One region of the Pseudomonas sp. Z2-11 genome, then DNA from elsewhere that is predicted to be linked to it. Evidence: predicted binding sites of a transcription regulator. Region 1 holds the regulator's gene; each other region holds the start of a gene.
The links. The regulator FliA, encoded in region 1, starts transcription of late flagellar genes. The targets are predictions, from matches to a motif close to CTAAAGTTTNNNNNNNNNNNGCCGNTAA.
Positions count from the first base shown of each region.

Region 2: the regulator FliA is predicted to act here: its motif matches at 2,080-2,107, upstream of M1E16_RS23375 (methyl-accepting chemotaxis protein).
Region 3: the regulator FliA is predicted to act here: its motif matches at 1,538-1,565, upstream of M1E16_RS26870 (methyl-accepting chemotaxis protein).

Region 1 is NZ_CP096395.1:4,433,856-4,437,128, reverse strand. Features, by position in the region: gene flhF (flagellar biosynthesis protein FlhF) at 1-457, shown strand, start outside; gene fleN (flagellar synthesis regulator FleN) at 574-1,404, shown strand; gene fliA (RNA polymerase sigma factor FliA) at 1,401-2,144, shown strand; gene M1E16_RS19605 (chemotaxis response regulator CheY) at 2,312-2,683, shown strand; gene M1E16_RS19600 (protein phosphatase CheZ) at 2,702-3,273, shown strand, end outside.
Region 2 is NZ_CP096395.1:5,254,298-5,257,570, forward strand. Features, by position in the region: gene M1E16_RS23370 (NAD(P)/FAD-dependent oxidoreductase) at 1-238, shown strand, start outside; gene M1E16_RS23375 (methyl-accepting chemotaxis protein) at 390-2,015, opposite strand; tRNA gene M1E16_RS23380 (tRNA-Pro) at 2,171-2,247, opposite strand; tRNA gene M1E16_RS23385 (tRNA-Lys) at 2,342-2,417, opposite strand; tRNA gene M1E16_RS23390 (tRNA-Pro) at 2,423-2,499, opposite strand; tRNA gene M1E16_RS23395 (tRNA-Asn) at 2,507-2,582, opposite strand; gene clpB (ATP-dependent chaperone ClpB) at 2,898-3,273, opposite strand, start outside.
Region 3 is NZ_CP096395.1:6,000,456-6,003,728, forward strand. Features, by position in the region: gene M1E16_RS26870 (methyl-accepting chemotaxis protein) at 1-1,434, opposite strand, end outside; gene M1E16_RS26875 (LysR substrate-binding domain-containing protein) at 1,615-2,535, opposite strand; gene M1E16_RS26880 (NorM family multidrug efflux MATE transporter) at 2,694-3,273, shown strand, end outside.

The DNA of each region.
Region 1 (3,273 bases):
GGCCCAGGCGCTGGAACCACTGCTGCGCAAGCGCGTCGTGCTGATCGACACCGCCGGCCTGCAAGCCAGCGATCCGGCCCTGCGCATGCAGCTGGAAAGCCTGGCCGGGCGTGGCATCAAGTCAAAAAATTATCTCGTGTTGGCAACCACCAGCCAGAAACAGGTTCTAACCGCCGCATACCACAGCTACAAACGCTGCGGGCTGGCCGGTTGCATCCTGACCAAGCTGGACGAAACGGCAAGCCTGGGCGAGGTGTTGAGCCTGGCGATCGGTCATGAACTACCGGTGGCCTACCTGACCGACGGGCCGCGGATCCCGGATGATTTGCATCTGCCGCGCCGTCATCAACTGGTCAGTCGTGCCGTGAGTGTGCAAATGCAGGAAGAACCCAGCGACGAAGCCATGGCTGACATGTTCGCTGACATCTACCACAGCCCGACCAAGCAGGTCGGCTGAGGTAATCATGAATATTTTTTGTACCTACATCGATGGTCTGCCATGCATTGTTCCGTATGCGAACGCGCAGCCAGTAATGTGGCCTCCGTCTAAGTAAGACAAGGTAAAGAACGAACATGGGCAGCATGCATCCCGTACAGGTGATCGCGGTGACCGGCGGCAAAGGTGGCGTCGGGAAGACTAACGTGTCAGTGAACTTGTCCCTGGCTCTGGCAGAGCTTGGCCGACGGGTCATGCTGCTGGACGCCGACCTGGGCCTGGCGAACGTCGACGTGCTGCTGGGGCTCACCCCCAAGCGCACGCTGGCGGACGTGATCGAGGGCCGCTGCGAACTGCGCGACGTGCTCCTGCAGGGACCTGGCGGGATTCGCATCGTGCCGGCCGCCTCCGGTACCCAGAGCATGGTTCACCTGACCCCGGCGCAGCACGCCGGCCTGATCCAGGCTTTCAGCGACATCGGCGACAACCTCGATGTGCTGGTGATCGACACGGCCGCCGGTATCGGTGACTCGGTGGTCAGTTTTGTCCGCGCCGCCCAGGAGGTCCTGCTGGTGGTCTGCGACGAACCGACCTCCATCACCGATGCCTACGCCCTGATCAAACTGCTCAACCGCGACTATGGCATGAACCGCTTCCGCGTCCTGGCCAACATGGCCCAGAGTCCGCAGGAAGGACGCAACCTGTTCGCCAAGTTGACGAAGGTCACGGATCGCTTCCTGGACGTCGCCCTACAATATGTCGGCGCAGTGCCTTACGACGAAAGCGTACGCAAGGCTGTCCAGAAGCAACGTGCCGTCTATGAAGCTTTTCCACGTTCCAAATGCGCGCTGGCGTTCAAGGCTATCGCCCAGAAGGTCGATACCTGGCCGCTGCCGGCCAACCCTCGCGGGCATCTGGAATTTTTCGTCGAGCGTCTCGTGCAACAAACGGCAGGGCCCGTGTTATGACAGCCAGCGGTTACAACCATCTCTACAAAAAATCGGCACGGGACGCCCAGTACGAACTGATCGAGCGTTATGCGCCGTTGGTCAAGCGCATCGCCTATCACTTGCTGGCACGCTTGCCGGCCAGTGTTCAGGTCGAAGACTTGATCCAGGCGGGTATGATCGGCCTGCTCGAAGTGTCGAACAAATACGACGCGAGCAAGGGCGCCAGTTTCGAGACGTATGCCGGTATCCGGATTCGCGGAGCGATGCTCGATGAAGTCCGCAAGGGCGACTGGGCGCCGCGTTCGGTGCACCGCAATACCCGTATGGTCAGTGACGCGATCCGTGCGATTGAAGCTAAAACCGGGCGTGACGCTAAAGATCACGAAGTTGCGGCCGAACTCCAGTTGAGTCTCGATGATTATTACGGGATTTTGAACGATACCTTGGGCAGCCGCCTGTTCAGTTTCGACGACCTTTTGCAGGACGGCGAGCACGAAGGGCTGCACGAGGACAATGCGAGTGCTCACATGGAGCCGTCGCGTGACCTGGAAGACGAACGTTTCCAGAGCGCGCTGGCGGATGCGATTGCCAATTTGCCGGAGCGTGAGCGACTGGTCTTGGCGCTGTACTACGACGAAGAGCTGAACCTCAAGGAAATCGGTGAGGTCCTGGGGGTCAGCGAATCGCGGGTCAGCCAGTTACACAGCCAGTGCGCGGCCCGCTTGCGGGGGCGTTTGGGGGAGTGGCGAGCGCGCTGACAGGCAGTGTGGGGACGCTGCGAGCGGGGCTGGCATGGCATGTGCCGGGCCAGTCTCCATCCGTGGGACTCCATACAGTTGTCGAGTGTTGTGCCGGATTGATTGAAATGGCGCGTCCAGGTGCTGGGCGCGTTTAAGACTGCTTGGAGGTCGAATTGGACAAGAACATGAAAATCCTCATCGTTGATGACTTCTCAACGATGCGGCGGATCATAAAAAACCTGTTGCGTGACCTCGGGTTCACCAACACGGTCGAGGCTGACGATGGCACCACTGCCATTCCAGTCCTCAACAGCGGGAGCATCGACTTTCTGGTGACTGACTGGAACATGCCCGGCATGACCGGTATCGACTTGCTGCGCCACGTGCGCGCCGATGAAAAACTCAAGCACCTGCCGGTGCTGATGGTCACCGCCGAAGCCAAGCGCGAGCAGATCATCGAAGCGGCCCAGGCCGGTGTAAACGGCTATGTGGTCAAACCCTTCACGGCCCAGGCGTTGAAAGAGAAGATCGAAAAAATCTTCGAACGCATCGGTTAACGGCGCCACGGGGGAGCTATGGACAACGAATCTTCAATGGGCGATTTCGAATCGACCCTGAAAAAACATGCCCGCGAACTGGTCGACAGCCTTGAAAAGGGCCGCTTCGGTGACGCGGTTCAAATGATTCATGAGCTCAACCAGACCCGTGACCGCGGTCTGTACCAGGAAGTCGGCAAGCTCACCCGTGAACTGCACAGCGCGATTGTCAATTTCCAGATCGATCCGAACATGCCACAGGCCGAGGAAGTCTCGCAGATCACCGACGCCACCGAGCGCCTGGGGTATGTGGTCAAGCTGACCGAAGCCGCGGCCAACCGCACCATGGACCTGGTGGAAAGCGCTACTCCGCTGGTCAACGGCCTGAGCGAGGAAGCCCAGGCGTTGAGTACCGATTGGGGGCGCTTCATGCGTCGCGAAGTCGGTGCCGAGGAGTTTCGCGAGCTGGCCCGTCGGGTCGACGGTTTCCTGACGCGCAGCAGCAGCGAAAACCGCGCCGTGGCGAGCAATCTCAATGACATCCTGCTGGCCCAGGACTACCAGGACCTGACTGGCCAGGTGATCAAGCGCGTGACCCAGTTGGTCACCGA
Region 2 (3,273 bases), 820 kb from region 1:
TGACTACAAATACACCGACTACGGCTCGCTGATCTCACTGTCGCGCTTCTCGGCAGTCGGCAACCTGATGGGCAACCTCACCGGCAGCGTGATGCTTGAGGGCTGGTTGGCGCGGATGTTCTACGTGTCGCTGTACCGCATGCACCAGATGGCGCTTTACGGCATGTTCCGCACGGCGATGCTGATGTTGGGCAGCAAGATCGGGCGTGGGACCGAGCCTCGGTTGAAGTTGCATTGAGGCCTTACTGACGATTGTGCTGGATCAGCAGTATTGGTGCTGACTGATCCACCGTCATCGCGAGCAAGCTCGCTCCCACAGTTGATCGCGGTCATCCTGTGGGAGCGAGCTTGCTCGCGATGAGGGCGGTACAGTCAGTACTTAATCTCGATCAAACCTGAAACCGCTGCACCATCGTGCGCAGCGAGTTCGCCAACTGCGACAGTTCATGGCTGGACGCGCTGGTCTGGTCGGCCCCAGTGGCCGAGCGCACGGACAAATCACGAATATTGACCAGGTTGCGATCCACCTCGCGGGCCACCTGCGCCTGCTCTTCGGCCGCGCTGGCGATCACCAGGTTGCGCTCATGGATCTGATGCACCGACGCCGTAATGGTTTGCAGCGCCTCCCCCGCGCGCTCGGCCATTGCCAGGGTACTGGCCGCACGGCTGGAGCTGGCCTGCATGGAATCCAGGGCCTGGGTGGCACCGCTGCGCATGCCCTGGACCATCTGCTCGATTTCCTGGGTCGATTGCTGCGTGCGATAGGCCAATGCCCGGACTTCGTCGGCGACCACGGCAAAACCACGGCCGCTCTCTCCCGCCCGCGCCGCTTCGATGGCCGCGTTGAGCGCCAATAGGTTGGTCTGCTCGGCAATGGCCCGGATCACATCCAGCACCTTGCCGATGTCCTGGGACTGGCTGGCCAGGGATTGCACCAGGCCGCCGGTGATTTGCACATCGCTGGCGAGGGCGCTGATCGCGTTGACGGTATCGCTGACCCGTTCCTGGCCCAACATCGCCGACTCGCTGGATTGGCGTGTCGCATCGGAGGTGGACACCGCGTTGCGCGCGACCTCTTCCACGGCGGTAGTCATTTCGGTGACCGCAGTGGCGGCCTGCTCGATTTCGTTGTTCTGCTGTTGCAGACTTTGAGTGCTGTCGAGCGTGACGGCGTTCAATTCATCGGCAGCGGTCGCCAGTTGCGTCGCCGAGCCGCTGATGCCCTGCAGGGTTTGCCGAAGGTTCTGCTGCATGGTGGCCAACGCCTTGAGCAGGCGACTCACTTCATCATTGCCATGGGTCTCGATCGGCCGGGTCAGGTCACCGCGGGCCACACTCTCCGCGGCAGTCAGCGCCTCGCCCAGCGGCTTGACGATACTGCGGGTCAGCAACATTGCCAGGACCACCGTGGCCAGAGCCGCCAGCACCACGAACAGACTGACGATCATCCGCGAGTTGGCGTAGTGCTCCTGGGATTTCTGGCTCTCGATGGACACCTGTTTGGAGAACAGTTGCGCAAGGTCGTTGAGCTGCTTGCCCGAGCCATCCACCACGGTTTTCATGTCCACCAGCAACAACTTGATCAATTCATCCCGCCGCCCCTGCTCCGCCAGGGTGAATGACTGGGCGATCCCCGCGCGGTAGGCGGTGAAGGTCTGCTTGAACTGCTCGTAGAGCGCCTTGCCTTCCGGTGTCACCACAAGCTTGTCGTAACTGGCGATTTTCTCGCTCAGTTCCTTGTCGCGGGTATCCATCTGCCCGCGATACACCGGGATGTTCTTCGGGTCTTCATCCAGGGCCATGCGCAGGGAAATGGTGCGGATGCGCAACATCAATTCGCGGATCTCGTCGCCGCCCCGGATGCTCGGCAGCCATTGGGTTTCCACCGCGACCTCGCTGTCGCGAATACTCGACATCTGCCCCAGCGCAAATACGCCGAGCAGCGCCACCAGCACGGCGATCAAGGCGAAACCCAGCGCGGCACGGGGGGCGATATTCAACTGACGAAGAAACATAACGGGCGCCTTTTCTTGTTATCGGCCTGAAGAGAGGGCGATCGTTCATGCCCCTGTCGGCGGGTTATCGGCAAGTTGTATGATGACTTGAAGGCAAGAGGCTTTCCGGCGGGCAAAAAAAATCCCCGTATCTTTCGATACGAGGATTTTTAATATGGTCGGGGTAAGGGGATTCGAACTCCTGACATCCTGCTCCCAAAGCAGGCGCGCTACCGGACTGCGCTATACCCCGGTAAAAAAAAGGCGACCTTCGCAAGTCGCCTTCCTCGATCAGCGCTTTTGGCCTCTGATCTTAAGATTCGATTCCAGCGAACTGGTTTCAAAAATGGTGGGTCGTGTGGGATTCGAACCTACGACCAATTGGTTAAAAGCCAACTGCTCTACCAACTGAGCTAACGACCCAAATATGGTCGGGGTAAGGGGATTCGAACTCCTGACATCCTGCTCCCAAAGCAGGCGCGCTACCGGACTGCGCTATACCCCGATTGAAATGGCTCCGTGACCAGGACTCGAACCTGGGACCCAATGATTAACAGTCATTTGCTCTACCGACTGAGCTATCACGGAACTGATATTTCAAGTTACTGCTATTTACCGCTACAGCGTTGAAGCTTGCTGCAACCTCTTCGACCCGTTTGCATCGCTGCGTTCGTGTGTCTGAGGCGCGCTATTCTACAATCTTAAAAACCTCTGTCAACCCCTTAAATTGCTTTCAAGACAATGATTTGCAACTTATTTTGGATTCCTTCTCAGTGAGAAGTCGCCCTTGGGGTGACGTACTGCGGGGCGCACTTTACAAGCCTTTTCCTTTGAGTTCAACGGCCTGATGAAAAAAATGGCCTCGCCAGGCGAGGCCATTTCAATCACCGGCTGTTGCGGCTTTCAGTTGAAGACGATCTCGTCGTTTTCCACGGTGCCGGTCGCGGTTTCGCCGGGCATGAAGCGGCCGGACAGAATCAACTGCGCCAACGGGTTTTCGATCCAACGCTGGATGGCCCGTTTCAGCGGCCGTGCGCCATAGACCGGGTCGTAACCCACCGCGATCAGCTTGTCCAACGCCTCGTCGCTCAGTTGCAGCTTCAGCTCACGCTCGGTGAGACGGCTGCGCAGGCGACCCAGCTGGATCTCGGTAATACCGGCGATCTGATCACGGGCCAGCGGCTCGAAGATCACCACTTCGTCCACCCGGTTGATGAACTCGGGACGGAAGTGCGTGGAAATCGCGTCCATCACCGCAGCGCGTTGCGCCTCGCGATCG
Region 3 (3,273 bases), 1.6 Mb from region 1:
GACCGTGGCCGTGCTGTTCAACGCGCCAGCGATCTGTTCCAGCGATGACGAAGCTTCGTCCATCGAGGTACGGCCGATGCGGGTCTGCTGGGCGTTGTCCTGGGCCAGACGCTCGGTATTGCCCATGTTATCGGCGATGTTCAACGAGGTGGCGCTGAACTCTTCCACTGCGCCCGCCATGCTGGTGATTTCGCCGGACTGCTGCTCCATCCCTTCATACGCACCGCTGGACAATCCGGACAACGCCTGGGCACGACTGTTGACCTCCTGCGAGGCCTTGCGGATATGCTCGACCATGGTCGACAAGGCTTGGCTCATCTGGTTGAAGGCACGGGCCAGTTGGCCAATTTCATCGTGGCTGGATACGTTCAGACGCACGCTCAGGTCGCCGGCGCCCAGCGCTTCGGCCTGACGCACGAGGTCGCCCAGGGGCGCCAGTTTGCTACGCAACAGCCACACTGCAGCACCGACCGCCAGCAACATTGCCAGCAGGCTGCCAATGGCCAGTTGCGTACCGACGTTCCAGGTTACTGCGTTGATTTCGGTTTTCGGCATGCTCGCCACCACCGCCCACGGCCCGCCCTCGAACGGCACGGCGACGCTGTAGAACTCTTCTGCGGTGTCTTCCCAGAACGCACCCTTGCCTGGCTTCTTGATCAGACCGGTGATAGCCGCGGTGGCGTTGTCCAGCGCCTGCACACCCGCTGGCGGTACCAACCATTTGTTCTGTTCGTCCAACAGCGCCAGGGAACCGGTCTGGCCGATGCGGAAGCGCTTGAGGTTGTCGAATTGCGCATTCTGCGCATCGGTGTAATCGAATCCTACGTACAACACGGCAATGATCTTGCCGCTGCCGTCGCGAACGGGCGTGTATTGCGACATGTAGAAACGACCGAAGAGCAAGGCCCGGCCGATGTAGCTCTGCCCGCTGATCACCGGGCCGTACGCCGGGCCGGCGCGGTCGAGTACGGTGCCGATGGCCCGCGTACCGTCCTGCTTGCTCACCGAAGTACTGACGCGGATGAAGTCGTCGCCGCTACGCACGAATATAGTCGCTACGCCGGCGGTCATCGCTTTGAACTCGTCCACTTCCTTGAAGTTGTTGTTCAACACTTCGCTGCCCAGGCTCAAGCCTGGCGTCTGCACGCCCGCCACCGTCACCGGCTGGTCCGGATGCACGCTCAGCCCCGCGCTGAAGCGCTTTTCGAACAGTCCCGCCAACCGCTGGGTGCTCTCGCGCAAGGTGCTATGGAAGGTATTGAGCTGGTCGGCCATCAGGCGCGCTTCGCTGGCCAGGTGCTCTTCACGAGTAGAAAGGTTGGCGGCGTCCAGTGAACGCAAGGCGAAGACGGTACTGCCGGAAATCACGACGGCTAGTATCACGGCAAGGGCAAGGCCTAGCTGTGAGGCGATCCGGGCGCGGGGTTGAGACATGACGGCTCCTGGCCGAGAGACTGGATCATCCTGATCACGTCGCACGCTCGGCATTCAATTTTTGAGATGTGGGCCCTTTCTGTACGAAGGTTCTATGTTCACGGATTCGGCACCAAAACCGAATACTTGAGCGCCCTGGAAGGAATAATACCAAGTAGCCACTACCGCACCTTCAAGCTTTCAGGCCAGTCGCTTCACCTCGGGTAGCTGCATGGCGCTGACCTCGCCTTGGAGAAAATCGCTGAGCCTGCGCAAACGTTCACCTCCAGGGCGGGTCTTCGGCCAGACGAGGTAATAGTGCTCGCCGCTGGCAACAGCCGTAGGCCACGGCAGACTCAACCGTCCCTGGGCAACGTCCTCGGCGACCATCAACAAATCGCCCATGGACACACCATAGCCCCGCGCCGCAGCGATCATGCCCAGTTCCAGCGTATCGAATACCTGGCCGCCCTTGAGCGAGACCTTGTCCGCCAGCCCCATGCGCTGCAACCAGTTGCGCCAGTCCCGGCGATCCGGCGTGGGGTGCAGCAGCTCCGCGCTGGCCAGCCGCGCCACGTCCCAGGGTTGGTCGTTGAGCAGAGTCGGTGCGCCGACCGGAATCAGCTCCTCGGGGAACAGCAGACTGGCCTCCCAGTCCGCCGGAAAGTGCCCGTTGCCCAGCAGAACCGCGCAGTCGAACGGCTCGGTGTTGAAGTCCACCGAGTCGACGTCCATCCAGGCGCTGGTCAATTGCACTTCGTTGCCGGGTTGCAGATGCCGAAAGCGGCTCAGGCGCGCCAGCAACCAACGCATGGTCAGGGTCGACGGAGCCTTCATGCGCAAAATTCCGTCCTCGCCGTGCAAGGTATGGCAAGCACGCTCCAGCGCCATGAAACCCTCCCGCACGCCCGGCAGCAGCAGGCGTGCCGCCTCGGTCAGTTGCAGGTTGCGGCCGCTGCGCTGAAACAGCCGACAGGCGAAGTGTTCCTCAAGCGTGCGAATGTGCCGGCTGACCGCGCTCTGGGTAATCGACAGTTCTTCAGCGGCCCGGGTAAACGAGCTGTATCGCGCCGCCGCTTCGAATGCGCGCAACGCATAAAGAGGAGGAAGGCGACGAGACATCGGAAAGACTCCTGTAGCTTTTTTCGAACCCTATCAGAAGATTCGCCCAGCATGAGTTTTAATCATGCCAGCAATCGGATTTATCCTTTTGTGCAAACCACCGCAAGCGCCGAGAATCGACGTCTTACTGCCTTGTTTGAACATGGAGCGTGATGATCATGCGGCATCCGGTGCGTATCGAACTCTGGGCCATCCTGCGGCTGGCGGGGCCGTTGATTGCTTCGCAGTTGGCGCACATGCTGATGGTGCTGACCGACACCCTGATGATGGCGCGCCTGAGCCCTGAAGCCTTGGCCGGTGGCGGTCTGGGGGCGGCGAGTTACTCGTTTGTGTCGATTTTCTGCATCGGCGTGATCGCTGCCGTCGGTACGCTGGTTGCGATCCGCCAGGGCGCTGGCGATATTGAAGGCGCCACCCGGCTGACCCAGGCCGGGTTATGGCTGGCCTGGTTGATGGCGCTGGTGGCCGGGTTGCTGTTGTGGAACCTCAAGCCGGTGCTGCTGTTGTTCGGCCAGACTGAAACCAACGTCCTCGCCGCCGGCCAGTTCCTGCTGGTGCTGCCGTTCGCCCTGCCCGGCTACCTGAGTTTCATGGCCCTGCGTGGATTTACCAGCGCGATCGGCCGGGCCACTCCGGTCATGGTGATCAGCCTCGGCGGCACGGTGGCCAACTTCCTGCTCAACTACGCGCTCATCACCGGTATGTTCGGCTTGCCGAAGCTCGGCCTGATGGGGATCG